One region of the Kitasatospora sp. NBC_01539 genome, then DNA from elsewhere that is predicted to be linked to it. Evidence: predicted binding sites of a transcription regulator. Region 1 holds the regulator's gene; the other holds the start of a gene.
The links. The regulator HrcA, encoded in region 1, represses chaperone genes, less so after heat shock. The targets are predictions, from matches to a motif close to TTNGCACTCNGNNNNNCNGAGTGCNAA.
Positions count from the first base shown of each region.

Region 2: a site for HrcA is predicted at 3,775-3,801, ahead of groL (chaperonin GroEL). Genes of this name have one in related genera too.

Region 1 is NZ_CP109390.1:5,813,716-5,828,654, reverse strand. Features, by position in the region: gene OG335_RS25195 (PDZ domain-containing protein) at 98-3,316, opposite strand; gene OG335_RS25190 (16S rRNA (uracil(1498)-N(3))-methyltransferase) at 3,430-4,179, opposite strand; gene dnaJ (molecular chaperone DnaJ) at 4,303-5,442, opposite strand; gene hrcA (heat-inducible transcriptional repressor HrcA) at 5,515-6,537, opposite strand; gene htpX (zinc metalloprotease HtpX) at 6,815-7,738, shown strand; gene OG335_RS25170 (hypothetical protein) at 7,751-8,335, shown strand; gene OG335_RS25165 (DUF3097 domain-containing protein) at 8,402-9,229, shown strand; gene OG335_RS25160 (Uma2 family endonuclease) at 9,244-9,801, opposite strand; gene hemW (radical SAM family heme chaperone HemW) at 9,842-11,071, opposite strand; gene OG335_RS25150 (AMP-dependent synthetase/ligase) at 11,129-13,027, opposite strand; gene OG335_RS25145 (ABC transporter ATP-binding protein) at 13,322-14,939, shown strand, end outside.
Region 2 is NZ_CP109390.1:4,053,313-4,068,251, reverse strand. Features, by position in the region: gene OG335_RS17345 (glucosyl-3-phosphoglycerate synthase) at 1-894, opposite strand, end outside; SAM riboswitch class I at 1,033-1,163, shown strand; gene thrC (threonine synthase) at 1,181-2,449, shown strand; gene OG335_RS17335 (MoaD/ThiS family protein) at 2,482-2,760, shown strand; gene OG335_RS17330 (cold-shock protein) at 3,418-3,624, shown strand; gene groL (chaperonin GroEL) at 3,957-5,579, shown strand; gene OG335_RS17320 (hypothetical protein) at 5,699-6,055, shown strand; gene OG335_RS17315 (DUF4031 domain-containing protein) at 6,052-6,321, shown strand; gene OG335_RS17310 (hypothetical protein) at 6,302-6,931, opposite strand; gene OG335_RS17305 (copper homeostasis protein CutC) at 7,149-7,835, shown strand; gene OG335_RS17300 (HelD family protein) at 7,877-10,024, opposite strand; gene OG335_RS17295 (hypothetical protein) at 10,515-10,691, shown strand; gene OG335_RS17290 (DNA repair helicase XPB) at 10,732-12,366, opposite strand; gene OG335_RS17285 (hypothetical protein) at 12,464-12,733, shown strand; gene OG335_RS17280 (helicase-associated domain-containing protein) at 12,772-14,939, opposite strand, start outside.

The DNA of each region.
Region 1 (14,939 bases):
TCGTCACTGACGGTCCGCAGCCTAGCCGAGGCGTCCCCCGGGCAGACCGCGGCCGGGGGCGGGGACGGCACGGCGGCCGCCCCCGCCCGCGGGCGCGCTACAGCTCGGGCAGCGCCGGGGGCGTACGGGCGGGCTGCTCGGCGAGGGCGGCGAGCGCGAGGCGGACGCCCTCGGCGAGCTGGGTGTCGCGGCCCGCCGCCCAGTCCTGCGGGGCGATCTCCACGACGACGTCCGGGTCGACGCCGTGGTTCTCCACGCCCCAGCCGTAGCCCTCCAGCCAGAAGGCGTACTTGGGCTGGGTGACGGCGGTGCCGTCGACGAGCGCGTACTTGCCGTCGATGCCGATCACGCCGCCCCAGGTGCGGGTGCCGACGACCGGGCCGATGCCGAGCGCCTGGATGGCGGCGTTGACGATGTCGCCGTCGGACCCGGAGAACGCGTCGGCCAGCGCCACCACCGGACCGCGCGGGGCGTCGCCCGGGTACGGGTCGGGGTTGGCGATGTCACGGGCCCGGTCCCAGCCGATGATCTTCCGGTTGAGCTTCTCGATGACGAGCTGCGAGGTGTGGCCGCCGCGGTTCTCCCGCAGGTCGACGACGACGCCCTCGCGGGCCAGCTCGACCCGCAGGTCGCGGTGGAGCTGCGCCCAGCCGGAGCTGATCATGTCGGGCACGTGGAGGTAGCCGAGCCGGCCGCCGGAGCGCTCGCGCACCTCGGCGCGGCGGCCCGCCACCCAGTCGTGGTAGCGCAGCGGCTCCTCGTCGGCGAGCGGCACGACCACGGGGTGGCGCGCCGTGCCGTCCTTGCCGGCGACGGTCAGCTCGACCGGCCGGCCGGCGGTGCCGGCGAGCAGCGGCGCCGGGCCGGTGACGGGGTCGACCGGGCGGCCGTCCACCGCGAGGATCGCGTCGCCCGACCGGACGGCGACGCCCGGCGCGGCCAGCGGCGAGCGGGCCCGCGGGTCGGACGACTCGCCGGGCAGGACGCGGTCGACGCGCCAGACGTCGCCGTCGCGGACGAGGTCGGCACCGAGCAGGCCCTGCCGGCGGGCGGCCTCCGGGCCGCGGCCGGGCGGGGTGACGTACGCGTGGGAGGTGCCGAGCTCGCCGACGGTCTCCCAGAGCAGGTCGACGAGGTCGTCGTGCGTGCCGGCCCGGTCCACCAGCGGCCGGTAGCGGTCGAGGACGCCCGCCCAGTCGACGCCGTTCATGTCGGCGCGCCAGTAGTTGTCGCGCATCAGGCGGCCGTTCTCGTCGAACATCTGGCGCCACTCGGCGGCCGGGTCGACGGTGACGCGCAGGCGGCCGAGGTCGACGTCGACCTCGTCGTCCTCGCCGGCCTTGCGGTCGGCCGGGACGATCTTCAGCGCGCCGCCGTCGCGGACCGCGAGGCGGGTGCCGTCCCCGCTGACCGCGTAGCCGTCGAGGCCGGCGACGATCTCCTGGGCGCGGCGCTTGCCGAGGTCGAAGTGCTCCAGCACCGGACGCGGGTGGTCGTCCTCCAGGGAGGCGGCGTTGTCGCCCAGCTCGCCGACGAGCGGCAGGCGGGTCCACACCACGCCGTCCTTGACGGCCCGCAGGCTGCCGAAGGAGCCGCCCTCCACCGGGAACGCCAGGATGCGGTCGGCGATGCCCTCCAGGTCGACCCGGGTGGGCTCGGGCGCGGTGTCCTCGGCCTTCTCGGCGTCCTTCCCGGCGGGCTTGGCGTCCTCGTCCTCGCCGCCGACGGGCCGGCCGGCCCGCTGCGGGCCGAACGGCGACGGGGTGTCCGCGGCGAGCGTGATCAGGTACGGCCGGGTGCCGGTCGGGAACGACAGGTCGAAGGAGTGCACGTCGTAGACCGGGTCGAAGTTGCGCACCGACAGGAACGCCAGGTGCCTGCCGTCCGAGGTGAAGGCCGGCGAGTAGTCGACGAAGCGCTGCTGGGTGGCCTCGCTGACGGTGCGGGAGGTCAGGTCGGCCAGCATGATCTGGCGCAGCGACCAGGCGCCGAGCACCGGGCTGGACCACGCGAGCCGGCCCGAGTCGGGGCTGAAGGCGAGGCCGGTGACCTCGCCGTTCTCGCTGCGGGCGAGCTCGTGCACGGTGCCGTCGGAGAGCGCGACGAGCAGCACCCGGCCGTCGTGGGAGGCCACGGCGAGCTGCTTGCCGTCCGGGGAGGCGACGAGGTCGAGCACCCGGCCGAGCTGCCCGGCGGCGAGGCGGCGGCGCCCGGGCTCCAGCACGGCGGGCGCGTACTCCAGGGCGTCGTCGCCCTCCGCGTCGGTCACCCAGACGACGCCCTGCGCGCCGTCCGCGCCGGGCACGACGCGGGCCAGGCGGGCGCGCGCGCCGGGGGTGTCGTCGAGCACCCGGGCGGGGCCCTCACGGTGCGTCAGCCAGTGCACGGTGCCGCGGACGACGGCCGCGCCGGCCCGGCCGGTGCGGTCGGGGGCGACGCCGTCGAGGTGGCCGGAGGCGGCGACCGGGTGCGGCTGGCGGCGGGTGCGCGGCCCGGCGAGGCGGATGTCCAGGCGGCGGGGCTCGGCGCCGTCGAGGTCGTCGAGCAGCCACAGGTCGCCGCCGCTGTGCCAGACGACGCGGGTGCCGTCGGTGGTGGCGTTGCGGGCGTAGAACGGGCCGTCGCTGTGTCGCCGCAGGTCGGTGCCGTCGGGGAGGCTGGAGTAGAGCCGGCCGCTGCCCTCGTGGTCGGAGAGGAAGGCGATCCGGCCGCCGACCCACAGGGGCGACTCGATGTTGCCGCCGAGGTCGGCGTGCACGCGGGTGAAGTCGCGCGTGCCGATCCACAGCTTCCCGGCGGTGCCGCCGCGGTAGCGCTTCCAGTGCGCGGGCTCGCGGCTGAACGCCGACAGCAGCAGCACCCGGTCGCCGCCCGGCTCCAGGGCGAGGCCGCCGACCGGCCCGTACGGCAGGCGGGTCGCCTCGCCGCCGTCGAGCGGGATCGCGAACGCCCAGCTGCGGCGCAGGGTGGCCTGCCCGGCGGTGGTGACGGCGATCGGGCGGCCGTCGGCCGTCCAGCCGCGCAGCTGGGTGCGGGCGCTGCCCCAGTGGGTGAGGCGGCGGGCGGGACCGCCCTCGGCGGGGGCGACGTGGATCTCCGGCGCCCCGTCGCGGGTCGAGGTCCAGGCGACGTGCGCGCCGTCCGGGGAGAAGCGCGGGTGGGAGGCCGGGGTCTGGTCCGCCGTCAGCCGCCAGGCCCGGCCGCCGTCCAGCGGCGCCAGCCAGACGTCGTCCTCCGCGACGAAGGCGACGAGGTCGCCGTGCAGGTGGGGGTGGCGCAGGTAGGCGCCGTGGGAGGTGCTCTGCGGTTCGGTCACAGGCAGCACCCTAGGCACGGCCCGGCGCCGACGCAGGCGGTTTCTTCAGGAGCGTACGAACGGGTCGCACGGACCCTGCCGGAGCGGCGTACGGGCCGGGCCCGGACGCCGCGTCAGGACCAGCGGCCGGTGCGGCCGAGCAGCAGCGCGCCGGCCGCCACCCCCGCGGTGGAGGTGCGCAGCACCGTCGGGCCGAGCCGGTGGGGGGCCGCGCCGGCCTCGGCGAAGGCGGCGAGCTCGTCCGGGGAGACGCCGCCCTCGGGGCCGACGACGAGCACGATGTCGCCGCCGACGGGCAGTTCGGCGGTGGCGAGCGGCCGGGCGCCGTCCTCGTGCAGGACGGCGGCGAACGCCGCCCGGGCCAGCAGCGGGGTCAGCTGACGGGTGGTCACGAGGTCGTGCACCTCGGGGAAGCGCAGCCGGCGGGACTGCTTGCCGGCCTCGCGGGCGGTGGCGCGCCACTTGGCGAGCGCCTTGGCGCCCCGGTCGCCCTTCCACTGGGTGATGCAGCGGGACGCCGCCCAGGGGATCACGGCGTCGACGCCGGCCTCGGTCATGGTCTCCACGGCGAGTTCGCCGCGGTCGCCCTTGGGGAGCGCCTGGACGACGACGATGCGGGGGGCCGGCTCCGGCTCGGTGCGGACGGTGACGACGGTGACGTCCAGCGCGTCCTTGCCGTGCACCGCGGCGACGGTGCCGTCGACGCCCAGGCCGTGGCCGTCGGCGAGGGTGACGGCCTCGCCGGCCGCCAGCCGTTTCACCGCGGCGGCGTGGCGGCCCTCCGGCCCGTCGAGGCGGACGACCGTCCCCGGGGCGGCCCCGGCCAGCAGCGCGGTCTCGACGACGAACACGGGCGCGGTCACAGCGGCTCCACTCCTGGTGTGCGGGGCTCCCCCGGCGGTACGGGGAGGCGGGGTACGGGGGTGCTGCACGAGCGCGGGGCCCGGCCGGTCGGCCGGGCCCCGCGCTTCGGTGCAGGCGACGGCCTAGCGGCCGTTGAAGGCGTCCTTGAGCCGCGAGAACAGGCCCTGCTGGCCGGGCGAGAAGTGGCCGGACGGCCGTTCCTCGCCGCGCAGCACGGCGAGCCGCCGCAGCAGGTCCTCCTGCTCGGGGTCGAGCTTGGTCGGCGTCTGCACCTCGACGTGCACTATCAGGTCGCCCCGGCCGCCCCCGCGCAGGTGCGTGATGCCGCGGCCGTGCAGCGGGATCGACTGGCCGGACTGCGTGCCGGGCCGGATGTCGACCTCCTCCATCCCGTCGAGCGTCTGCAGCGGCACCTGGGTGCCGAGCGAGGCCGCCGTCATCGGGATGGTGACCGTGCAGTGCAGGTCGTCGCCGCGCCGCTGGAACGTCGGGTGCGACGACTCGGCGATCTCGACGTACAGGTCGCCGGCCGGGCCGCCGCCGGGGCCGACCTCGCCCTCGCCGGCCAGCTGGATGCGGGTGCCGTTGTCGACACCGGCGGGGATCTTGACGGTGAGGGTGCGGCGGGCCCGTACGCGGCCGTCGCCGGCGCACTCCGGGCACGGGGTCGGCACGACGGTGCCGAAGCCCTGGCACTGCGGGCAGGGGCGCGAGGTCATGACCTGGCCGAGGAACGACCGGGTGACCTGGGAGACCTCGCCCTTGCCGCGGCACATGTCGCAGGTCTGCGCGGAGGTGCCGGGTGCGGCGCCCTCGCCGGAGCAGGTCGTACAGGTGACGGCCGTGTCGACCTGGAGCTCCTTGGTGGTGCCGAACGCGGCCTCCTCCAGGGTGATCTCCAGTCGGATCATGGCGTCCTGGCCGCGGCGGGTCCGCGAGCGCGGTCCGCGCTGGCCCCCGGCCGCGCCGAAGAAGGCGTCCATGATGTCGGAGAAGCCGAAGCCCGCGGCGCCGAAGCCGCCCGCGCCACCGCCTCCGCCGTTCGGGGAGAGCGGGTCGCCGCCGAGGTCGTAGACCTGGCGCTTGGCCGGGTCCGACAGCACCTCGTAGGCGGCGTTGATCTCCTTGAACCGCTCCTGGGTCTTGGGGTCCGGGTTGACGTCCGGGTGCAGTTCACGCGCGAGGCGCCGGAACGCCTTCTTGATCTCGTCCTGCCCCGCATCCCGTCGGACGCCGAGTACCGCGTAGTAGTCCGTGGCCACCAAATGCTCCGCTTGTTCCGCCTCTAGAAGTGCTTGCGCCCGACCGGCCGCGCGGTGCCCGCGCCGCCGTTGTTACGACTCGGCCAGGATCTGGCCCACGTACCGTGCAACCGCTCGCACCGCCCCCATTGTGCCCGGGTAATCCATCCGGGTCGGACCGATCACTCCCAGCTTTGCCACGCTCTGGTCGCCCGAACCGTAACCGACGGAGACCACGGACGTGGAATTGAGTCCCTCGTACGCGTTCTCCCGGCCGATCCGGACGGTCATGCCGGACTCCGCGGTCTCCCCCAGCAGGCGCAGCAGCACCACCTGCTCCTCCAGCGCTTCGAGCACCGGCTGGATGGTCAGCGGGAAGTCGTGGCCGAAGCGCGTCAGGTTGGCCGTGCCGGCCAGCATGATGCGCTCCTCGTTCTGCTCGGCGAGCGTCTCGAAGAGCGTGGCGAGCACGGTGGAGACGGCGGGCCGGTCGGCGGGCTCGAACGACCCGGGCAGGTCCTCCAGGAGCTCCGGGACGTCCGGCAGCCGCTGCCCGCACGCGTGGGCGTTGAGCTTGGCGCGCAGGTCGGCCAGGACGGTCTCGCCGACCGAGCCGGGACAGTCGACGATCCGCTGCTCCACCCGTCCGGTGTTGGTGATCAGGACGAGCATCACCTTCGCGGGTGCCAGCGCGACCAGTTCGACGTGCCGCACGGTGGAGCGGGTCAGGGAGGGGTACTGCACCACGGCGACCTGCCGGGTCAGCTGGGCGAGCAGGCGCACCGTCCGGGCGACGACGTCGTCGAGGTCGACCGCGCCCTCCAGGAAGTGCCGGATCGCCCGCCGCTCCGGGGGCGTCATCGGCTTCACCTCGGCCAGCCGGTCCACGAAGAGCCGGTACCCCTTGTCGGTGGGGATGCGTCCGGCGCTGGTGTGCGGCTGGTGGATGAAGCCGTCCTCCTCCAGGGCGGCCATGTCGTTGCGCACCGTCGCCGGGGAGACCCCGAGGTTGTGGCGCTCCACGAGGGCCTTGGAGCCGACCGGCTCCTCGGTTCCCACGTAGTCCTGGACGATGGCCCGCAGCACGGCGAGCCTGCGCTCGTCGAGCGGGCGCACGGCGGCACGCGTGTCGATCAGGCGCTCGTCGACCCTGCGCTCGTTGACCACGGGGCACGCACCTCCGTCTTCGCCCGTCGGACCTGGCGGCCCGTCCGGCCCTTTGGCACTCTGGAAGGCAGAGTGCCAGGACCGTACCTGCCAGTGTAGGGCCCTCCCCCGGCGGCAGGAACGGGCCGCCCACGTGATCCTCGACCGATTGTCGGGGCCGCGGGCCGCGCCGCCCCCGCCTCCTGGTGGCAGCATCGAAGGCGAGCGAGCTACCGAAGGAGCAGCGATGTCGTCGTCACGGCAGCACTCCCGCTTCGCACCCGACCGCGGCCTGACCGGCCGGATGGTCCTCACGATGTTCCTGATCGGCCTGGTGTACGTCGGCTTCACCGGCGTGCTGATCGTGCTGCTGCGCGGCGCCTGGCCGATCGTCCTGCTGATCTCCGGCGGCCTGTTCGTCGCGCAGTTCTGGTTCAGCGACCGGATCACCGAGCGGGCGATGGGCGCCCGGCCGGTGACCCCCGAGGAGTACCCGCAGCTGCACGGCACCGTCGACCGGCTGTGCGCCCTCGCCGACATGCCGAAACCGCGGATCGCCGTGGCCCACAACGACATGCCGAACGCCTTCGCCACCGGGCGCAACCAGCAGAAGGCCGTGGTGTGCGTGACCACCGGCCTGCTGCGCCGCCTGGAACCGGAGGAGCTGGAGGGGGTGCTCGCCCACGAGCTGTCGCACGTCGCGCACCGCGACGTGGCCGTCATGACCGTCGCGGGGTTCCTCGGCGTGCTCGCCGGGCTGATCACCCGCATGGCGCTGTACGGCGGCTTCATGAGCGGCGGCAACCGCAACAGCAACGACCCCAACGCCGCGATCGCGCTGATCCTCGTCCCGCTGGTCAGCATGCTCGTGTACGCCCTCAGCTTCCTGCTGACCCGGCTGCTCTCCCGCTACCGCGAGCTCGCCGCCGACCGGGCCGCCGCCCAGCTGACCGGCCGGCCCAGCGCGCTCGCCTCCGCGCTGACGAAGGTGACCGGGCAGATCGCCGCCATCCCCACCGAGGACCTGCGCAGGTCGCAGCCGTACAACGCCTTCTACTTCGCCCCGGCGCTGAGCGCGCGGGAGACCGCCTCGCAGCTGTTCTCCACCCACCCGTCGCTGGAGCAGCGGCTGGAGCAGCTGGCGCGGATCTCCGCCGAGCTCGGCCGGTGAGAGGACCGCACCGTGGGTTTCCTGGACTCCCTGCTGGGCCGCACCAAGCCCGTCGAGCCCGATCTGGACCAGCTCTTCGGCATCCCGTCCGCGGCGCTCACCCTGGAGGCCGCGGCGGGCTTCCGGCCGACCGGGCTCGGTGCGGTGTGCTTCGCGGCCGTCGAGGGCGGCGCCTTCGAGGAGGTGCAGCAACAGGTGCAGGCCCTGCTGGACGCCGACACCGGCCGCGGCGGGGTGCCCGTCGAGGCGTCCCGGGACGCGTACGGCTACTCCTGGCTCCTCGCCCGGCACACCCCGGAGGAGCTGCCCGACCTGGTCAACGACCTGCACGCGGTCAACAGCGAGCTGGAGGCGCACGGCTTCGGCCCGCAGCTGCTCTGCTCGATCGTGGGCTTCCGCAACGCGGCAGGGCAGCCGCTGGGCCTGGTCTACCTGTACAAGCGCGGCACGTTCTACCCGTTCGCGCCGATGCCGGGCGGCGGCGAGAGGCGCAACAGCCCGGTGGAGCTGCAGGTGAAGGCGATGCTGCCGAACGACCTGCGGATCGAGTCGGACCTGTCGCGCTGGTTCCCGGTGTGGGGCGCCCCGGGGCTGTAGCCGCGAGCCGTGACACCCGCCGGGCGGGCCCGCCGGCGGCGTGTCACGGCTCGTAGACTCCCGTCCATGCGCAGCAGGGAGTACGGGCCCGATCTGACCCCGCCGTGGAAGCGGCAGCAGCCCGCGCCGGAGGTGGCCGCCGAGCGCGACCTGGTGGTGGAGGACGCGGCCACCGGGTACTGCGGGGCGGTCGTGCGGTGCGAGCGGACGGCCGAGGGGTTCACCGTGACCCTGGAGGACCGTTTCGGCAGGCACCGGGTGTTCCCGCTGGTGCCGCGGGGTTTCCTGCTGGAGGGGCGGGTGGTGACGCTCGTCCGCCCCGCCGCCGCGGCCCCCGCGGCCGGTCCCGCCCGGACGGCCTCCGGGTCGGTCGCGGTGCCGGGGGCGCGGGCCCGGGTGGCCCGGGAGTCGCGGATCTACGTGGAGGGCCGGCACGACGCCGAGCTGGTCGAGCGGGTCTGGGGCGACGACCTGCGGATCGAGGGCGTGGTCGTCGAGTACCTGGAGGGCGTGGACGACCTGCCGGCGATCGTCGACGGGTTCGCGCCCGGCCCGGGGCGGCGGCTCGGCGTGCTCGTCGACCACCTGCTGCCGGGCACCAAGGAGCACCGGATCGCCGCGCGGGTGACCGGCTCGTCGGTGCTGGTGGTGGGCCACCCGTACATCGACGTGTGGCAGGCCGTGAAGCCGTCCAGCGTGGGCATCCCCGGCTGGCCGGAGGTGCCGCGCGGGGAGGTCTGGAAGGAGGGCGTCTGCCGCCGCCTGGGCTGGCCCGTGGACCCGCCTGCCGCCTGGCGGCGCATCCTCGCCTCGGTGCGCTCCTACCGCGACCTCGACCCGGCCCTGCTGGGCCGGGTCGAGGAGCTGATCGACTTCGTCACGCAGCCGGGCTGAGCGGTCCGGGCCCGTCAGTCGAGGGCCTGGAAATCGGTGGTGTCGAGGGTGATGCCGAGCACGTCCACGGCCACGGGCTCACCGAAGCCGCTGGTCCGCTCGGACCGGTAGTCGGGAAGGCCCTTGGCATTCTCCTCGACCGGTTCGGTGAAGAGCACGCAGACACCCTCCGTCGGGTCGACGAGGAGGTAGGCGGGGATCCGTCCGGCAGCGTACATCCCGCGCTTGGTGCGGTAGTCGCGATCGCCGCTGGTCTTGGAGACGACCTCCACGACCAGCGTCACGGCGCCCGACGGAAGGAGCCGACCGGACTCCCGGACGGCTCCCCGCTCGAAGACCACCAGGTCGGGCTGCGGCTCACTCGGCTCACCTGGGATCGAGAGGTCCTGTGTCGTGAGGGCGCGCCAGTGCGCGTACGGCACCTGGTGCTGGATCGCGGCGACGATCACGTTGTGGACCATGTCCGGCCCCGCCGTCATCACGATTTCCCCCCGAATGAGCTCGGCCTTGAAGCCTTCCGGGACGTCGAGGCTCTCGTAGATCGCACTCACCCGGTCGTCAACGGCAGTCATCACTCGCTCCCTCGGACGGCTGCTACCAAGGTAACGGCCGTCAGTCGACGAGGTCACGTACCACGGCGTCGGCCAGCAGCCGCCCGCGCAGGGTGAGGGCGGCGCGGCCGTCGGCGTGGGCGGCGGGGTCGAGCAGGCCGTCGGCGAGGGCGGTGGCGGCGGCCTTGCGGCCGGTGTCGGTGAGCAGGTCGAGCGGGCAGCCGTCGACGAGGCGCAGTTCCAGCAGGATGCGCTCGACGCGGCGGTCCTCGCCGGCGAGGACCTCCCGGCCCAGGGCGGGGGTGCGGCCCTCGGCGAGGGCCTGCGCGTACGCCGCGGGGTGCTTGGCGTTCCACCAGCGGACGCCGCCCACGTGGCTGTGGGCGCCCGGCCCGGCGCCCCACCAGTCGGCGCCCGTCCAGTAGAGCTCGTTGTGGCGGCAGCGGCCCTCGGGCGTGGTGGCCCAGTTGGAGACCTCGTACCAGGCGTAGCCGGCCGCGGAGAGCGCCTGCTCGGCGATGAGGTAGCGGTCGGCGTGCACGTCGTCGTCGATCGTCGGCAGCTCGCCGCGCTTCACGCGGGCGGCGAGGCGGGTGCCGTCCTCGACGATGAGGGAGTAGGCGGAGACGTGGTCCGGACCGGCGCCGATCGCGGCGTCGAGGGAGGCCCGCCAGTCGTCGTCGGACTCGCCGGGCGTGCCGTAGATCAGGTCGAGGTTGACGTGGTCGAAGCCGGCCGCGCGGGCCTCGGCGACGCAGGCCTCCGGGCGGCCCGGCGTGTGGTGGCGGTCGAGCACCTGCAGCACGTGGCGACGGGCCGACTGCATGCCGAAGGAGACCCGGTTGTAGCCGCCCGCCCGGAGCTCCTCCAGGTAGGCCGGGCCGACAGACTCGGGGTTGGCCTCGGTCGTGACCTCCGCGCCCTCGGCGAGGCCGAACTCCTCGCGCAGGGCGGCGAGCATCCGCACCAGGTCACCGGCGGGCAGCAGGGTGGGCGTGCCGCCGCCGAGGAAGACGGTCTGCACGGGCAGGTCGGTGTCGCCGAGCACCGTGCGGGCGTGCCGGATCTCGGCGATCACGTTGTCGGCGTACGTCTCCTGCGAGGCGACGGCGCCGGAGCCGCGCAGCTCGGTGGCGGTGTACGTGTTGAAGTCGCAGTAACCGCAGCGGCTGGCGCAGTACGGCACGTGCAGGTAGAAGCCGAACGGCCGGCTGCCGAGCCCGGCGAGAGCGGAGGAGGGCAGCGAACCGTCGGACGGCACGGGTTCGCCGTCGGGGAGTGCGGAGGGCATGACCCCATTGTCCCGTACGGCTCGGGTTGCCCCGGAGCCGTACGGGACCGGGGCGGGTCAGGCCTCGTTGGCGCCGGCGTACATCCCGGTGATGGCGTCGGCGTAGGTGCGCTCGACGACCGGGCGCTTGATCTTGAGGCTGGGCGTGAGCTCGCCGTGCTCGATGTCGAGGTCCCGCGGGAGCAGCGTGAACTTCTTGATCGTCTGCCAGCGCTGCAGGTCGCCGTTGAGGCGCTGCACGAAGCCCGCGATCAGCTCGTGCGTCTCGGGGGCACCGACGACCTCGGCGTACGACTTGCCGGCCAGGCCGTGCTCGGCGGCCCACGGCATGATCACGCTCTCGTCGAGGCCGATCAGCGCGGTGCAGAAGTTCCGCTGGTTGCCGATGACCAGGATGTTGCTGACGAACGGGCAGACCGCCTTGAACTTGCCCTCGACCTCGCTCGGCGCGACGTACTTGCCGCCGGAGGTCTTGAACATGTCCTTCTTGCGGTCGGTGATCCGCAGGTAGCCGTCCTTGTCGAGCTCGCCGATGTCGCCGGTGTGGAACCAGCCGTCGCTCTCCAGCACCTCGGCGGTCTGCTCGGGCATGTCGTGGTAGCCGCGCATCACGCCGGGGCCGCGCAGCAGGATCTCGCCGTCCTCGGCGATCCGCACCTCGGTGCCGGGCAGCGGCAGGCCGACCGTGCCGACCCGCACGTGGCCCTCCCGGTTCACGGTGGAGCCGGCCGAGGTCTCGGTGAGGCCGTAGCCCTCCAGGATCGGCACGCCCGCACCCATGAAGAAGAAGCCGATCTCGGGCGCCAGCGCGGCACTGCCGGAGACCGAGCCGCGCATCCGGCCGCCGAACGCGCCCCGGATCTTCGCGTAGACCAGCTTGTCGGCGATCGCGTGCTGCACCCTCAGCCCCAGCGGGGCGGTCGCGCGGCCGGTCGCGATCTCGTTGGCCTGGGTGGTGCGCGCGTGGTCGCGCGCCACGCCCGCGGCCCACTGGAAGATCTTGTACTTGGCGCCGCCCTCGGCCCGGGCCTTGCCCGCGATGCCGTTGTAGACCTTCTCGAAGATCCGCGGCGCGGACGCCATCAGGGTCGGGCGGATCGCCGGCAGGTTGTGGATGATGCGGTCGACCCGGCCGTCCACGGCCATCACGTGGCCGGTGGCGATCTGCCCGGAGATCAGCGTCTTGCCGAACACGTGCGACAGCGGCAGCCACATGAACTGCACGTCGTCCGCGCGCAGCAGCCCGCTCTCCTCCTGCGCCACCGCCTCGTACGCCCAGCAGTCGTGCACCAGCCGCACGCCCTTCGGGCGGCCGGTCGTGCCGGAGGTGTAGATGAGGGTGGCGAGTTGCTCGGGCTGCAGCGAGTCGACGGACTTCTCGACGGCGTCCGGGTGGTCCACCAGCCAGGCGGCGCCGCGCTCCTCCAGCTCGGCCAGGGTCAGCACGGTCAGGCCGTCGGCCTCCGGCAGCCCGTCGGGCGCGTCGAAGAGGATCACGGTGTCAAGCCCCGGCAGCTGCGCCTTCGTCTCGACGACCTTGGCGAGCTGCTTGGCGTTCTCGGCGAACAGCGCCCGGCTGCCGGAGTTGGCCAGGATGAACGCGGTCTCGTCCGCGTTGGTGCTGGGGTACACCGTCGTGGTGGCCGCACCGGCACACATGTTGCCCAGGTCGGCGATGATCCACTCGACCCGGGTGGCCGAGGAGAGCGCGACCCGGTCCTCGGACTCGATCCCGAGCGACATCAGGCCCGCCGCGACCGCCTTGACGCGCTCCGCGGTCTGCGCCCACGTCAGCGAGCGCCACTGCTCGGCCCCGGGAGCGCCGTCCGCGGCATGCTCGTCGACCGGCACCGGGTAGCGGTACGCCTCCACGTCGGGCGTGGCGTTTACCCTGCTGAGGAACAGATGGGCCACGGAGGGCGGACGGCGCTCGATCATGGACTGCACGGAACTCAACGAGGACCTCCGGGGGGCGGGTGGTCGAGGGTGAGGGAGGACGGCGGCCGTGGGGGCAGCCGACCGACCCGCCTTGTTAACCAGCAAGTAACAAGAGCCAAGCAGCAGCCTAGGGGGTGCGCAGCAGTTCCGTAAGAGGGTCAGGACACCTGGCACGGCATCGGACCTGCAGTGCAGGGCGCCCTGCGGTTGCGGACCACACCGGCGACTGATGTGGTCCTAGCACGAAATACCCAGTCGCGAGTAGACCCAAAAGAGGATGCGCGCATCCCCGGCGACGACGAGAGTGTCACGGTGCTGATCAGACTGTTGCGGGCCCACCTACGGCCCTACCGCCAACCGATCTCCCTGCTGGTGCTGCTCCAGCTCATCTCCACCATCGGGGCCCTCTACCTGCCCACGCTGAACGCCGACATCATCGACGACGGCGTGATCAAGGGCGACACCGGAGTCATCCTGCGCCTCGGCGGCGTGATGATCGGCGTCGCCCTCGCCCAGGCCGTCTGCTCGGTCGGCGCCGTGTACTACGGCGCCCGCACCGCGATGGCCGTCGGGCGCGACATCCGCGCCACCGTCTTCGACCGGGTGCAGAGCTTCTCCGCCCGCGAACTCGGCCAGTTCGGCGCGCCCTCGCTGATCACCCGGACCACCAACGACGTCCAGCAGGTCCAGATGCTGGTGCTGATGGCGTTCACCCTGATGGTGGCGGCGCCCATCATGTGCGTCGGCGGCGTCGTCATGGCGCTCAACCAGGACGTGCAGCTCTCCGGGCTGCTGCTCGCCGTCGTCCCGATCCTCGGCATCGTCGTGGTGCTGCTCGTCCGCCGCCTCCGCCCGCAGTTCCGCGGGATGCAGGAGCGCATCGACGGCGTCAACCGGATCCTGCGCGAGCAGATCACCGGCATCCGCGTCATCCGGGCGTTCGTCAAGGACGGCCACGAGCAGGAGCGCTTCGCCTCCGCCAACCGGGACCTCGCCGACGTCTCCCTGCGGGTCGGCCGCCTCATGGCCTTCATGTTCCCCGCCGTGATGTCCGTGGTGAACGTCTCCAGCGTCGCGGTGCTCTGGTTCGGCGCCCACCGGATCGACAGCGGCGGCATGCAGATCGGCGCGCTGACGGCGTTCCTGTCCTACCTCATGCAGATCCTCATGAGCGTCATGATGGCCACCTTCATGTTCATGATGGTGCCGCGCGCCGAGGTCTGCGCCGAGCGCATCCAGGACGTCCTGACCACCGAGACCAGCGTCACGCCCCCGGCCCACCCCGTCACCGTCCTGGAGCGGCACGGCCGGCTCGAACTGCGCGGCGTCGAGTTCCGCTACCCCGGCGCGGAGGTCCCCGTGCTCCGCGGCATCGACATCCACGCACGGCCCGGCGAGACCACCGCCGTCATCGGCTCCACCGGCTCCGGCAAGTCGACCCTGCTCGGGCTCGTCCCGCGGCTCTTCGACGCCACCGGCGGCCAGGTGCTCGTCAACGGCGTCGACGTCCGCGAGATCGACCCGCTCACCCTCTCCGGCGTCATCGGCTTCGTCCCCCAGAAGCCGTACCTCTTCTCCGGCACCGTCGCCAGCAACCTGCGCCACGGCCGGCCCGACGCCACCGACGAGGAGCTGTGGCAGGCCCTCACGACCGCCCAGGCCAAGGACTTCGTCGAGAAGCTCCCCGAGGGCCTCGACGCCCCGATCGCCCAGGGCGGCACCAACGTCTCCGGCGGCCAGCGCCAGCGCCTCGCCATCGCCCGCGCGCTCGTCCGCAGGCCCGAGATCTACCTCTTCGACGACTCGTTCTCCGCGCTCGACTACGCCACCGACGCCAAGCTGCGCCGGGCCCTGGCCGCGGAGACCTCCGACGCCACCGTGGTGATCGTCGCCCAGCGCGTCTCCACCATCCGCGACGCCGACCGCATCA
Region 2 (14,939 bases), 1.8 Mb from region 1:
GAGCAGCGGGTGCACGAGGTCCTCGGCCGCCTTCAGCCGGTCCGCGCGGTCGAGCCGCTCCAGGGCGGTCCGGTAGATCGTGGCGGCCATCCGCCCGAGGGCGTGCCCGTCCTGGTGGCGGTGGTGCCGCACCCCGACGTCGACCTGCGCCAGCGCGTCCAGTCCGGCCGCCTCCAGGGCGTCGACCAGCAGGCCCAGCTCCACCCCGTACCCGGTGGGGAACGGCAGCCGCTCCAGCAGCGAGCGGCGCGCCGCGTACTCGCCGCCGAGCGGCTGCACGAAGCCCGCCAGCTGCGGCCAGTGCATGTTCAGCAGCGGCCGGGCGACCAGCTCGGTGACCCGGCCGCCGCCGGCCGGCACGACCGCGCCGTCGGTCTCCAGCGGCCGGTCGTACATCGCCTTCACCAGCGCGATGCCGGGATCGGTCAGGAGCGGGCCGACGATCCCCGAGACGAAGGCCGGGTCGAACTCGCGCAGGTCGGCGTCGATGAAGCAGACGATCGCCCCGGACGTCGCCAGCAGCGACCGCCAGAGCACCTCGCCCTTGCCGTGGACGGCGGGCAGCCCCGGCAGGATGTCGTCGCGGTGCACCACCCGCGCGCCGGCGGCCCGGGCCGTCTCCGCGGTGCGGTCGACCGAGCCGGAGTCGACCACCACCAGTTCGTCGACCAGCGGGTGGCGCTCCATCAGCTCCTCGCGGATGGCGGTCACGATCTCGCCGACGGTCGGCTCCTCGTCCAGCGCGGGCAGCACCACGCTGACCGTCCCGTCCCGTCCCGCCGCCCGTTTGGCGGCGAGCAGCAGCTCCACCGGACGGTCGGCCGCCGCCCAGGAGCGGCGGCGCAACCAGGTCGCCACCTCCGGGAGGACGTCGGGACGGGGCAGCTCGGTCACGGTCTCGCTCCTCGTAACTTCCATCTCGCGTATCGGACGCGGGGGTCTCGGCCCGCAGGCCTTCGGTTACAGTCTTCGTACTGCGGTCGCGCCTTCGCACGCCGGGGTCGCCGCAGCGCAGGACCGACAACTTCACAGAGCTCATCCAGAGGGACTGAGGGAACGGCCCGTCGACGTCCCGGCAACCTTCTCGCAGGGCGGTCACAGGCCCCGCGGGACAGGTGCCAATTCCGTCCTGTGGCGCGCCCGCGTCACGGGGAAGATGAGGAGAGAGGCCTCCGCCATCATGGCTACCGCTACCCCTGCCGCCGTTGACCTCGGCCCCGCCGCCGCGCTGTCCTGTCGCGAGTGCGGCACCCGCTTCCCGCTCGGACCGAGCTTCGCGTGCATCGAGTGCTTCGGCCCGCTGGAGATCGCGTACGACTACGACGGCTACGACGCCGAGGAGCTCCGCAAGGCCATCGAGGCCGGCCCGGCCAGCATCTGGCGCTACGCCCCGCTGCTCCCCGTGCCCGCCGACGTCGCCGGCAAGCCCAACCTGAACCCCGGCTGGACCCCGCTCGTCAAGGCCGACAACCTCGGCCGCGAGCTCGGCTTCACCGCCCAGCTGCACGTCAAGGACGACTCTGGCAACCCGACGCACTCCTTCAAGGACCGCGTCGTCGCCTGCGCCATCGAGGCCGCCCGCGCCTTCGACTTCACCACGCTCTCCTGCTCGTCCACCGGCAACCTCGCCGGCGCGGTCGGCGCGGCCGCCGCCCGGGCGGGCTTCAAGTCCTGCGTGTTCATCCCGCACGACCTGGAGCAGGGCAAGATCGTCATGGCCGGGGTGTACGGCGGCGCCCTGGTCGGCATCGACGGCAACTACGACGACGTGAACCGCTTCTGCTCCGAGCTGATCGGCGACCCGATCGGCGAGGGCTGGGGCTTCGTGAACGTCAACCTCCGCCCGTACTACGGCGAGGGCTCCAAGACGCTCGCCTTCGAGATCTGCGAGCAGCTCGGCTGGCGCCTCCCGGAGCAGCTGGTCATCCCGATCGCCTCGGGCTCCCAGCTCACCAAGATCGACAAGGGCCTGCAGGAGCTGATCAAGCTCGGCCTGGTCGAGGACCGCCCCTACAAGATCTTCGGCGCCCAGGCCGAGGGCTGCTCCCCGGTCTCGGCCGCCTTCAAGGCCGGCCGCGACGTGATCCGCCCGGTCAAGCCGGACACCATCGCCAAGTCGCTGGCCATCGGCAACCCGGCCGACGGCCCGTACGTCCTCGACATCGCCCGCCGCACCGGCGGCGCCGTCGAGGACGTCACCGACGCCGAGGTCGTGGCCGCCATCAAGCTCCTGGCGCGCACCGAGGGCATCTTCGCCGAGACCGCCGGCGGCGTGACGATCGGCGTGCTCAAGAAGCTGGTCGAGACCGGGCAGCTCGACCCGTCGAAGGAGACCGTCGCCATCAACACCGGCGACGGCCTGAAGACCCTCGACGCGGTCGCCGACTCCGGCCTCACCGCCACCATCCGCCCGACGCTGGAGTCCTTCCGCGCCGCCGGCCTCGTCTGAGCCCCCCTCACCACGTCCGCAAGGAGCACCGTATGAGCGCCACCGTCCGCATCCCGACCATCCTGCGCACCTACACCGGCGGCTCCGCCGAGGTCACCGCCGAGGGCACCACCCTGGCCGCCGTCATCGCGGACCTGGAGCAGAACCACGCCGGCATCGCCGCGCGCATCCTGGACGACGCCGGCAAGCTGCGCCGCTTCGTCAACGTCTACGTGAACGACGACGACGTGCGCTTCGCCGAGGGCCTGGAGACGGAGATCAAGGACGGCGCCGCCATCTCGATCATCCCCGCGGTGGCCGGCGGCTGCTGAGGCCCCGCCGCGCGGGCGGTCCGGTCGCACCGGCCCGTCCGCGACGCGTACGCACCATCGGAGCCGCCGCCGGGAACGGAATGCCTTTTTCCGTTACCGGCGGCGGCTCCTGCCGTGCCCGGTGGAATTCGACCGGCGGTGGGAGGAGTAGAGTGCCGAAAGCGGCAGCGCCTCCCTCCGCGACGTCGCCCCTGATCTGCCGTAATACCCGGAATTCCCCGCGCGGCCGCGCCGACCGGGCCGCGGGCGCGGGGCGCCCGGGCGGATCGCAGGCCCCGTCCGCCCGCTGAGACGCCGCACGAAGGGCGCCGGGGCGAATCTGTCAGGCAAGTGTCAGAATTCCTGCAGCGTTATGTCGTGCTGCGCCCGTTATGTCCCGCGCGAATTGCGAAGATCCGGCGCTTTCATCCCGTGATATCCCCCGGGATGGTGCGGGAATTCCCAGAAGTTGGCTCTGTTGCACAGGGCTCCTGTCCGGATACATTCAGCCGCGGTCGACGCATTCACTCGCCCGTCGGCCCCCTCCGCGGGGGCCCGTGCGGTGGTCTGCGGCGTACAGGCTGTGCCCAAGGGGGGGTTCCCTCGGGCCGGCCACCGGACCTGGGAACGCATCCTGCGGACCCGTGAATGGCCAGCACAGCACAAGGGGAGTTCGGAATGGCTCAGGGCACCGTCAAGTGGTTCAACGCGGAGAAGGGCTACGGCTTCATCGCGGTCGACGGTGGTGCGGACGTCTTCGTCCACTACAGCGCGATCCAGATGGACGGCTACCGCACCCTCGAGGAGGGCCAGCGGGTCGAGTTCGAGATCTCCCAGGGTCAGAAGGGGCCGCAGGCGGACATGGTCCGTGCTGCTGCGGCCTGACACTGCGACCTGCGGAGCCCTCGGCTCGTCCCGAGCTGGTGGTCACACCTCGTCTTCGCGGAGGCCCGTACGACACCGTCGTACGGGCCTCCGTCGTGTCCGGGGCGCGGGACGCGGACGGGAATCATCCGCGCGGACACGGCGATCGGGCTTGCACTCGCCATCCGAGAGTGCTAACTATTGGCGTTAGCACTCACAGCATGAGAGTGACAAGCGGACCGGGTCGGTGAGGCCCCGGCGAGCGGTAGGGGAATGGACCCCCGCTCACAGGGCCGTCCGTCGCGGGCACCTCTGGTCCGAGCAGTCGACCGTGTCCCGGAGGACCACTTCTGATGGCCAAGATCATCGCCTTTGATGAGGAAGCTCGCCGCGGCCTTGAGCGCGGCATGAACCAGCTTGCCGACGCAGTGAAGGTCACGCTCGGCCCCAAGGGTCGCAACGTCGTTCTGGAGAAGAAGTGGGGCGCCCCCACGATCACCAACGACGGTGTCTCCATCGCCAAGGAGATCGAGCTCGAGGACCCGTACGAGAAGATCGGCGCGGAGCTCGTCAAGGAGGTCGCCAAGAAGACCGACGACGTCGCGGGTGACGGCACCACCACCGCCACCGTGCTCGCCCAGGCGCTCGTGCGCGAGGGCCTGCGCAACGTCGCCGCCGGCGCCAACCCGATGGCCCTCAAGCGCGGCATCGAGAAGGCCGTCGTCGCGGTCTCCGACCAGCTCCTGGCCCAGGCCAAGGACGTCGAGACCAAGGAGCAGATCGCCTCCACCGCCTCGATCTCCGCCGCCGACACCCAGATCGGCGAGCTCATCGCCGAGGCGATGGACAAGGTCGGCAAGGAAGGCGTCATCACCGTCGAGGAGAGCAACACCTTCGGTCTGGAGCTCGAGCTCACCGAGGGCATGCGCTTCGACAAGGGCTACATCTCCGCGTACTTCGCCACCGACCTGGAGCGCATGGAGACCAGCTTCGAGGACCCCTACATCCTCATCGCCAACTCCAAGATCAGCTCGGTCAAGGACCTCCTCCCGCTGCTGGAGAAGGTCATGCAGAGCGGCAAGCCGCTCGTCATCATCGCCGAGGACGTCGACGGCGAGGCGCTGTCGACCCTGGTCGTGAACAAGATCCGCGGCACCTTCAAGTCCGTCGCCGTCAAGGCCCCGGGCTTCGGCGACCGCCGCAAGGCCATGCTCGGCGACATCGCCATCCTCACCGGTGGCACCGTCATCTCCGAGGAGGTCGGCCTCAAGCTGGAGAACGCCGGTCTCGACCTGCTGGGCAGCGCCCGCAAGGTCGTCATCACCAAGGACGAGACGACCATCGTCGACGGTGGCGGCGACAGCGACCAGGTCGCCGGCCGCGTGAACCAGATCCGCGCCGAGATCGAGAACAGCGACTCGGACTACGACCGCGAGAAGCTCCAGGAGCGCCTCGCCAAGCTGGCCGGCGGCGTCGCCGTCATCAAGGCCGGCGCGGCGACCGAGGTGGAGCTCAAGGAGCGCAAGCACCGCATCGAGGACGCCGTCCGCAACGCGAAGGCCGCCGTCGAGGAGGGCATCGTCGCCGGTGGCGGCGTCGCGCTGCTCCAGGCCTCGGTCGTCTTCGACAAGCTGGAGCTGGAGGGCGACGAGGCCACCGGTGCCAACATCGTCAAGGTCGCGCTGGAGGCCCCGATCAAGCAGATCGCGACCAACGCCGGCCTCGAAGGCGGTGTCGTGGTGGAGAAGGTGCGCAACCTCCCCGCCGGTCACGGTCTGAACGCCGCCACCAACGAGTACGTCGACCTCATCGCCGCGGGCATCATTGACCCGGCCAAGGTCACCCGCTCCGCGCTGCAGAACGCCGCCTCCATCGCGGCGCTCTTCCTCACCACCGAGGCCGTCATCGCCGACAAGCCGGAGAAGGCCTCCGCGGCCGCCGGCGGCGGCATGCCGGGCGGTGACATGGACTTCTGATCCCCGGCGGATCAGCGGTTCCGATCGTCCCGCGAGGGCGGTCTCCCCACGGGGAGGCCGCCCTCGCGGCGTTCTCGCCCGCTTCACCCCGCCGTGGGGCGCTGCGCGACAATGGGGGGATGGCCAGCCCTGAGATCGAAGCCGCCCTGCACGCCGCCCGTGCGCTGATCCTCGCCGACCTGACCGCCCGCGACGTCGCCGACGCCGCCGTCGTCTCGCTCGTCGAGAACGCCGTCACGCACCGCCGGTGGTGGCTGGAGCAGTGGCCCGACGGCACGGAGTACGTCCTCGGGCTGGTCGCCCAGGACGTGCAGGACGCCCTGCTGGAGGCGTACGGCCGCTGGCCGCTCTGCGAGGCCTGCGCGACCGCGGGCGACCCGCACGCGCTGGGCGTCGAACCCGAGCTCGGCCCCGAGCCGCACTGGGTGTGCGGCAAGGAGGGCGTGGCCGTCGCCGCGGTCGGGCACCTCGCGTGATCCTCATCGACCCGCCGACCTGGCCCGGCCACGGCAAGCTGTGGTCGCACCTCGTGAGTGACACGGGCTACGAGGAGCTGCACGCCTTCGCCGTGCTGCTCGGCGCCCCCGCGAAGGGCTTCGAGCGCGACCACTACGACATCCCGGCGGCCTGGTACGACCGCGCGGTCGCGCTCGGCGCCGAGCCGGTGGGCTCCAAGGAGCTGGTGGCCCGGCTGACCGCGGCCGGGCTGCGCCGCCGGAAGGCTAGCTTTCGAGACGGCTGAGCTCGGCCGCCAGGTTCGTCCGGGCCGCCGCGTCGAAGCGTTCCCGGGCCTGCGCGGTGCGGTAGAGCGCCGGCAGCGCCAGCAGCTGCCGCAGGATCGCGGCGCGGCCCGCCCGGAAGGCCTCCTCCGGCACGAACGCGTACTCCTCGCGGACCTCGGCCGCGTACGCCGCGTACCGCTCCGGGGCCGACCCGAGGATCGCCAGGTCGGCGTCGCACAGCACCTCGCCGTTGCGGTCGCCCGCGGCGCAGTCGTGACCGGCCGTCAGGCGCACCAGCCGGGCGACCTCCTGGACGGACCCCTCCGCCAGTCCGGCCTCCCGCAGGGCGCGGACGGCGAGCTGGGCGCTGCGCTCCTCGTTCTCGGAGCGGTCGGGCCGGTACACCGCGTCGTGGAACCACGCGGCCAGCCGCACCGCGTCGGCGTCGTCGGCGAGCGCGGCCAGCGTGTCGACGTGGTCGAGCACCGCGCGCAGGTGGTCGACCGCGTGGTAGCGGCGCTGCGGCTCGGCCCAGCGGGCCAGCAGGTCGCGGCCGTACGGCTCCGGGTCGGCGGTGGCGCCGCAGCGGGCCAGCAGGCCGTTCCAGCGGTCGAGCAGGACATCGGTCATGACGGCCATTCTGCTGCACCGGGTGTTCCGCTCCTCCTCCCGGCGGCCGCTCCCGCCGCGCCCGTCCCCGCCGGCCGTCCCCGGCCCGTGCGGCGGCCCCCCGTTCCGGGCGCCCCCGGGCTGCCGGTCCTCCCCCGGGCCGCCCCCCCCGGCACCGGGCGACCGGATCGCGGGAGGGGGCTCGCCGGGGGGCGGGCCCGTGTGGCAAGGTAGCGATATGTCTAGACCAATCGTGGAAGTCATCGCGCTGACCGCCCAGGACGCCCTGGCCGCCGAGTCCGGCGGCGCCGACCGCCTGGAACTGGTCACCGACATGGCCGCCGACGGGCTCACCCCCTCGGTGGCCGACTTCGCGGCCATCCGGGCCGCCGTCGCCCTCCCGCTCCGGGTGATGCTCCGCATCCGCGACGGCTTCACCCCCGGCGACCTCGACGACCTGCTCGCCCGCACCGCCGCCCTGCGGGCCGAGGGTGCCGAGGAGTTCGTCCTCGGATTCCTCGACGCCGACGGCGCGGTCGACCTGGCCGCCACCACCGCCGTCGCCGAGGCCGTCGCGGGCTGCCGCTGGACCTTCCACCGGGCCATCGACCACAGCGCCGACCGCTCCGCCGTCCGCGCGGCCGTCGCCGGCCTCCCCGGCCTGGACACCTTCCTCACCTCCGGCTCCCCGGCCGGTGTCGACGCGGGCCAGGGCGTCCTGGAGGGCGAGCTCGCCAAGGCCGGCGACCCCGGCTACCGCCAGCGCATCCTGGTCGGCGGCGGCCTGCGGTCCGAGCACGTGCCCGGGCTCCGCGCGGCCGGCTTCGACGCGTTCCACATCGGCGGGGCCGTCCGCGTCGACGGCTGGACGACGCCGGTCGACCCCGCCAAGGTCGCGGCCTGGCGCACCCTGGCCGACACCTGATCGGCGCCCGACCCGGCGGCCGGCCGACCGGCGATCGTCCGTCAGCCGGCCAGCTGGGCCGGCAGCGGCTCCGCGTGCAGCACCTGCAGACCGGAGACCGCCCGGGTGAGCGCCACGTAGAGGCGGCGCAGCCCGGTCCGCTCGTCGGGCTCGCCCGCCACCACCGCGGCGGGCTCGTCGAGCACCACGTAGTCGTACTCCAGACCCTTCGCCAGCGAGGCCGGCACCAGGGTCAGCCGGGCCTCGGCCGACGTCTCCGCGCCCGGGGCGAGGAACGGCAGCCCGGCCGCGGCGAGGGCCCCGGCGAGCAGCGGGATCCGGTCGTCCGCCGCGATCAGCCCGGTCGACCCCTCGGAGTCCAGGGCGGTGCGGCACGCCGCCACGACGGCGCCCGGCAGGTCGTCGTCGACCTTCCGGACCACCAGCGAGCCCGGTGCGTCGCGCACCGACCCGGCCGGTGCCAGCCCCGGCGCGATCGACGGCAGCAGCCGCGACGCGTACGCGATGACCTCCTCCGGCACCCGGAAGCCCTGCGTCAGCTCCTCCACGTGCGCGCCCGGCTTGCCCAGGTGGTGCAGGGCCTCCGGCCAGCTCGCCGTCGCCCACGGCGTCGTCCCCTGCGCGAGGTCGCCGAGCACGGTCGCCGAACCGGTCGAGCACCGCCGGCCGACCGCCCGGTACTGCATCGGCGAGAGGTCCTGCGCCTCGTCGAGCACCACGTGACCGAGCGAGGCGGTCCGCTGCACCAGGTCGCCCGCCTCGTCGACGAGCACCGCGTCGGCCGCCGACCACGGCGCCGTCCGCACCGACCGCGGCGGCTTCGCCCACCGCACCGCCTCCTGCTCGTCCGCCGTCAGCACGCCGTCCGCGCAGGCCGCGAGGAACTCCGCGTCCGACAGCAGCCGGTGCACCAGCTTCACCGGGTCGACCGGCGGCCAGCACTCCTTCACCACGGCCTTGACCGCGGTGTTGCGCGCCACGGCGTCCTGCACGCGGTCGTCCGGCGCCTCGCCGCCGTGCTCCATCTTCACCAGCACCACGTGGGCGATCCGCTGCGGCAGCGCCTCGCGGGCGGCGCCGTACCGGATGTCCCGGGCGCGCAGCTCCTCGATGATCTCCGTCAGCTCGTGCACCGGGACGCGCCAGCGCCGCGATCCCCGGACGACGACGCAGGGCTCCGACGGCAGCGTGATGCCGGACCGCACCGCGCGCCGCAGCACCTCGGCCATCCGGGCGTCGCCCTTGACCGTCGCCGCCGCCGCGGTGTCCGTGCCGCGCACCTCCACGTGCGCCACCAACTGCTGGACGGTCGCCTGCGCGACGTCCAGCTCGCCGAGCGCGGGCAGCACCTGCTCGATGTACCGCAGGAACGAGCTGTTCGGCCCGATCACCAGCGTGCCGGTGCGGGCCAGCCTGTCCCGGTGCGCGTACAGCAGGTAGGCGACACGGTGCAGGCCGACCGCGGTCTTCCCGGTGCCCGGGGCACCCTGCACGCAGACCGTGCCGCCGATGTCGGCGCGCACGATCTCGTCCTGCTCGGGCTGGATGGTGGCCACGATGTCGCGCATCGGGCCGACGCGCGGCTTCTCGATCTCCGCCGCGAGCAGCGCCGACCGGGTGTCGGTCTCCGCCGGGTCGGACAGGTGCTCGTCCTCATAGGCCGTCAGTTCGCCGCCCGTGTAGCCGAAACGGCGACGCCGCTCGACGTCCAGCGGGTCCTTGCGGCTGGCCCGGTAGAACGGCTGCGAGACCGGCGCCCGCCAGTCGATCACCATCGGGTCGCCGACCGCGTCGTGCACGTGCCGGCGCCCGATGTAGAACCGCTCGCCCGCGCCGCCCTCGGCCAGCTCCTCGCTGATCGCGTGCAGGTAGTCGAGGCGGCCGAAGAACAGCGGGGTGTGCGCCAGGTCGGCGAGGGCGAGGATGCGCTGCTCGACCTGGTGCCGCAGCACCGCCGCGGAGACCCAGGTGCCGGTGACGTCGCGCAGGTCGAGCGACTCGGCGTCCGCGCGCATCGCGCGCAGGGCCGCGCGCGAGGACGCCAGATGGTCGCGCTCGCGCTGCAGCGGATCGGAGGCGTCGGCGGCACCCGTGCCGGTGGCACCGATGGTGGGCGTGGTGGGGGAGTGCACGGCGAACCTTCCCGGCTGCCCCGCCCGCACGGGACCGTACGGGGGCAGCGGACTCATCGTCAAAGCTCACGGCAGAAGGACACCGGCCGGTTGCCGAGCGGCCGGACCTCCCCCGGCTGCCGCACGACGGGGCACCACGGTTCGGGAGGGGCAGACCGGCGATGATAGCCGATCGGCCGCGAACCGTGCCAAGGGTTTGCCGGGGACGGCCGAGTGCCTCCGGGGTCCGCCCCGCGCCGGGCGCCGGGGCCGTCACCACCCGGACGGGGGCGTCCGCCCGGACCGCCCGTGAGCCGCCCACCGCGCTCCGCCCCGGGCGTCCCGAACACCTCGGAGTTGCGGCCCGTACCCGTCCTGGCGGGCTTCCCGGATCCGGCCTCCGGAGGCGCTCCGCCGCTGGACCGTGCCCCTCGGGGCCCGCCGCTCTCGGGGACGGGACCCGCAGGACGTCGGGGTCGGGATCCGCCGGAAGGACGACGTCCGGGGGGCTGCACGGCCGACCTCCGGCCGATGTGCGGTCGGCGGCCGACTCCTTACCGTGGAACGCATGAGAAACGCGCCGGACCACCCCGCAGCCCGACCCGCCGCCCACGCCGACGCCCCGCGCACCGCCGCGGGCCCCCGGCACCGCAGCCCGGTGGCGAAGGCCGTCCGCAACGTCGGGATCATGCTCGACACCGCCGCCCGGGTCGTCCTCCTGGGGCGCGACGGCGTCGCCTCCTGAGTCACCGGCCCCGGGCCCCGGGCACGCGCCGGCCGGTCCGTCAGATGTCGTCCGCGTCGACGATCCGATAGGCGTAGCCCTGTTCGGCGAGGAAGCGCTGCCGGTGCGCCGCGAAGTCCTGGTCGACGGTGTCACGGGCGACGACCGAGTAGAAGTGCGCCATGTGACCGTCCGACTTGGGCCGCAGCACCCGGCCGAGGCGCTGCGCCTCCTCCTGCCGGGAGCCGAACGTGCCGGACACCTGGATGGCGACGGTCGCCTCCGGCAGGTCGATGGAGAAGTTCGCCACCTTGGAGACCACCAGCACGCTGATCTCCTTGTTGCGGAACGCGTCGAAGAGCTTCTCCCGCTGGGCGTTCGACGTCTCGCCCTTGATCACCGGCGCGTCGAGCACCTCGCCGAGCTCGTCCAGCTGGTCGATGTACTGGCCGATGACCAGCGTCTGGTCCTTCTCGTGCTTGCGGACGAGGGCCTCCACCACCCGCCGCTTGGTCGCGGTGGTCGAGCAGAACCGGTAGCGCTCCTCGGCCTCCGCCGTGGCGTACATCAGGCGCTCCGAGTCGGAGAGCGTCACCCGCACCTCCACGCAGTCGGCGGGCGCGATGTAGCCCTGCGCCTCGATCTCCTTCCACGGGGCGTCGAAGCGCTTGGGCCCGATCAGGGAGAACACGTCGCCCTCGCGGCCGTCCTCGCGGACCAGGGTCGCCGTGAGGCCGAGCCGCCGCCGGGCCTGCAGGTCGGCGGTGAACTTGAAGACCGGTGCGGGTAGCAGGTGCACCTCGTCGTAGACGACCAGGCCCCAGTTGCGGGCGTCGAACAGCTCCAGGTGCGGGTAGACGCCCTTCCGGCGGGTGGTCATCACCTGGTACGTCGCGATGGTGACCGGCCGGATCTCCTTGCGGGTGCCGCTGTACTCGCCGATCTCCTCCTCGGTCAGCGAGGTGCGCTTCACCAGCTCGTGCTTCCACTGCCGGGCCGAGACGGTGTTGGTGACGAGGATCAGCGTCGTCGACTTGGCCTCCGCCATGGCCGCGGCCCCGACCAGGGTCTTGCCGGCGCCGCACGGCAGCACCACGACGCCGCTGCCGCCGTGCCAGAAGCCCTCCACCGCCTGCTGCTGGTAGGGGCGCAGGGTCCAGCCGTCCTGGTCCAGCTCGATCGGGTGGGCCTCGCCGTCCACGTAGCCGGCGTGGTCCTCGGCGGGCCAGCCGAGCTTGAGGAGGGTCTGCTTGATCTGGCCGCGCTCCGACGGGTGCACGACCACGGTGTCGGGGTCGACGCGGGCGCCGACCAGCGGGGCGACCTTCTTGGAGCGCAGCACCTCCTCCAGCACCGGCCGGTCGGTGCTGGAGAGCACCAGCCCGTGGACGGGGTGCTTCTGGAGCTGCAGCCGCCCGTAGCGGCCCATGGTGTCGGCGATGTCCACCAGCAGCGCGTGCGGCACCGGGTAGCGCGAGTACGACACCAGGGCGTCCACGACCTGCTCGGCGTCGTGGCCGGCCGCGCGGGCGTTCCACAGGCCGAGCGGGGTGACGCGGTAGGTGTGCACGTGCTCGGGGGCGCGCTCCAGTTCGGCGAACGGCGCGATCACCCGCCGGCAGTCCGCGGCCCTGGGGTGGTCGATCTCCAGCAGCAGCGTCTTGTCGCTCTGCACGATGAGCGGTCCGTCGTTCACGCGGGAAGCCTCCGGTACGTCGTGTCGCAGACTTTCCAGTGTCCCGCACTCGGGGGGTGTGCGGTGACCGGACGGCGGGCGGCTCGTTGGGCTGTTCATGAACAAGCGATTTCTCGCCGCCGTCGCGCTCTCCGGAGCCGCCCTCGCCTCCAGCCTCGGGGCGGCGGGCCAGGCCCACGCCGCGGAGCCCGGTCTCGACACCGTCGCCGACATGGGGCAGCCCGGCGGGCTGCTCGGTGCGGCCGCCTTCACCACCACCGGGCTGCTGACCGGCATGCAGCCCAAGATCCCGGACCCGCAGACCTTCGTCGAGCAGGCCAAGCAGCAGAAGGCCGACCAGGACGCGAAGGCCGCCCAGGGCCACTGACCCGCCCGCCCGCCGTCCCCTCCCGGTGGCGGCGGGCCTCAGGCCGGTTCGTCGACCTCGGCGACGCCGGTGATCCGGTGCAGGGCGAACGTCCGGACCTCGTCCGACAGGTGGTCGTAGGCGGTGACGAACCCGCCCTCGACCTTGACCGGGTCGACCACCCGCTGGGAGGCGATGCCCTCGGCGTTGACGAAGCCGATCCACATCCGCTCGCCGAGCAGCACCGCCGTCTGCAGGGCCGCCAGGGTGTCCGCCGCCGCGGTGCGCGGCAACTGCCGCAGGTCGGTGCGGGCGGGGCCGGTCTGCGTCCTCGTCGCGGCCGGGCCCGCCACGGTCTCCCGGCGGACGGCGGTCGCCGCGCGGTCGCCCGCACGGATCGCCCGGACCGCCGCGCCGAGCAGGGCGGAGTCGGGCCGCGGCGGCCCGTCGGGCACCGGCACGGGGGCGCTGCGCGGCGGGGTGCGCCGACTGTCCGGCCGGGAGATCAGCACGTCGCCCTCGGCGGACTCCGCCGCCGGCGCGTACCCCATCGCCCGCAGCACGACGAGCAGGGTCTCCGCGGGGGCCTGCGCGGCGAGCACGGTCGGGGCGATCATGCGCAGCCGCAGCTCGACGGCGCGGCGGTCCGCGAGCACCTCGTTGAGCAGCGCCGGGTCGTCGCACCGCAGGTACGAGGAGGCGGCGCCGACCCGGAGCACGCCGTGCCGGCGGGCCACGTCGTCGATCAGGTAGGCGAGCGGCTGCGGCACCGGCGTGCGGGAGTGCTGGGAGAGGAAGCCGTGCAGGTCGGCAGCGGTGCGGCCGGCGTCCAGGGCGCGCCGCACCGACTCCGCGGAGAAGCGGTAGACCGTCGCCCCGCCCTTCGACTCGACGTCCGCGCACAGGGCCAGCGCCTGTGAGAGCGGCGTGAGCAGCGGCCCCGGCGCGATGGCGGTCAGGTCGGGCTGCAGGATGACGTGGTCGAGGGGCTTCGGCAGCAGCGGGCCGAGCAGCGGCACCGGATCCCTGCCGTCCAGCAGGGCGCGGGCGGCCGAGGAGAGGGCGCCGCGGCCGGTGACCCCGAGCATCTCGGCCTCGTGGAGGGTCCACTCGGTGAGGTGGTCGCGCAGGTCGCGGCCGTCGGCGGCGTTGGCCCCGCCGCGCAGCGGGCGCTGCCAGCGCAGCACGGGCAGCAGCGTGGCGGCGGTCGCGGTGCCGCCGGCGGGCAGGCCGGCGAGGAGCCGCAGCACCGCCCGGCGGACGGCGGGGGCGAGGGTGCGGTCGAGTTCGGGGCCGAGGGCGGCCCGGGTCTTGCCCTTGCCGTCGGGGGTGCCGGCGAGACCGGCGACGCGGGTGGCGGTGAGCCAGCTGCCGGCGAGCCGGGCCCAGCGTTCGGCGACCGGCTGCTGCAGCCAGGTGTCGTACGCGGGGGTGGGCGCCCACCGCTCGTCCGCCTCGCCGTCGGCGGCGAGCAGACCGGCCGCGTAGGCGAGTTCCAGCCAGAAGGCGGCGGTCGGCTCGGGGCACTCCAGGACGAGGGCGGCGCGCTTGAGGTCGCGGACGCCGAGCCCGCCGGCCCGCAGGGTGGGCGGCGGCTGCAGGCCCCAGGCGTCGAGGACCTCCTCGACGGTGCGGACGGCGGTGTACGCCTGGCCGGCCGCGGCGGTGTCGGCGACGGCAGGATCCCGGTCGGCGGTGGCGGTGAGCGCGGGAGGGGCCGCCTCGACCGTGCGGTGGCTGCGCCCGCCGCGGAGGTGCAGGGCGAGCTCGCGGGGCAGCACCACGGAGCCCGGCCCGGACGGCAGCAGCAGACCGCGGGCGAGCAGCCACTCCAGCGGGGTGCGCGCCTGCTCGGCGGTGACGGGGCGGGCGGCGTCGGGCAGCGTGCCGGTGGGCGGGCCCCACACGAGCCGGTCGAGCAGGGCGAGGGCGGGCGCCGGGGCACCGGCCAGCAGCGCCGCGCACTGCTTGCGGTCCTCGAACAGCCCGGTCAGGGCGGCGACGGCGGTCACCGGATCGGGGGTGGCGGGCAGGCCCGCCCCGGCGAGCAGCTCCTGCAGGCGGGCCGGAGACATGCCCGTCGTGGCGTCGGCGACCGTCGGACCGAGGCCGGTGCGGCCCGGGTTGGCCGCGCTCGGGGCGAGCGCCTCGCGGACGGCGATGACGAGCCGGAGCGCCTGGTCCGGGCCCCAGAGCAGCGCCCGGCTGCGCAGTTCGGCGAGTGCGC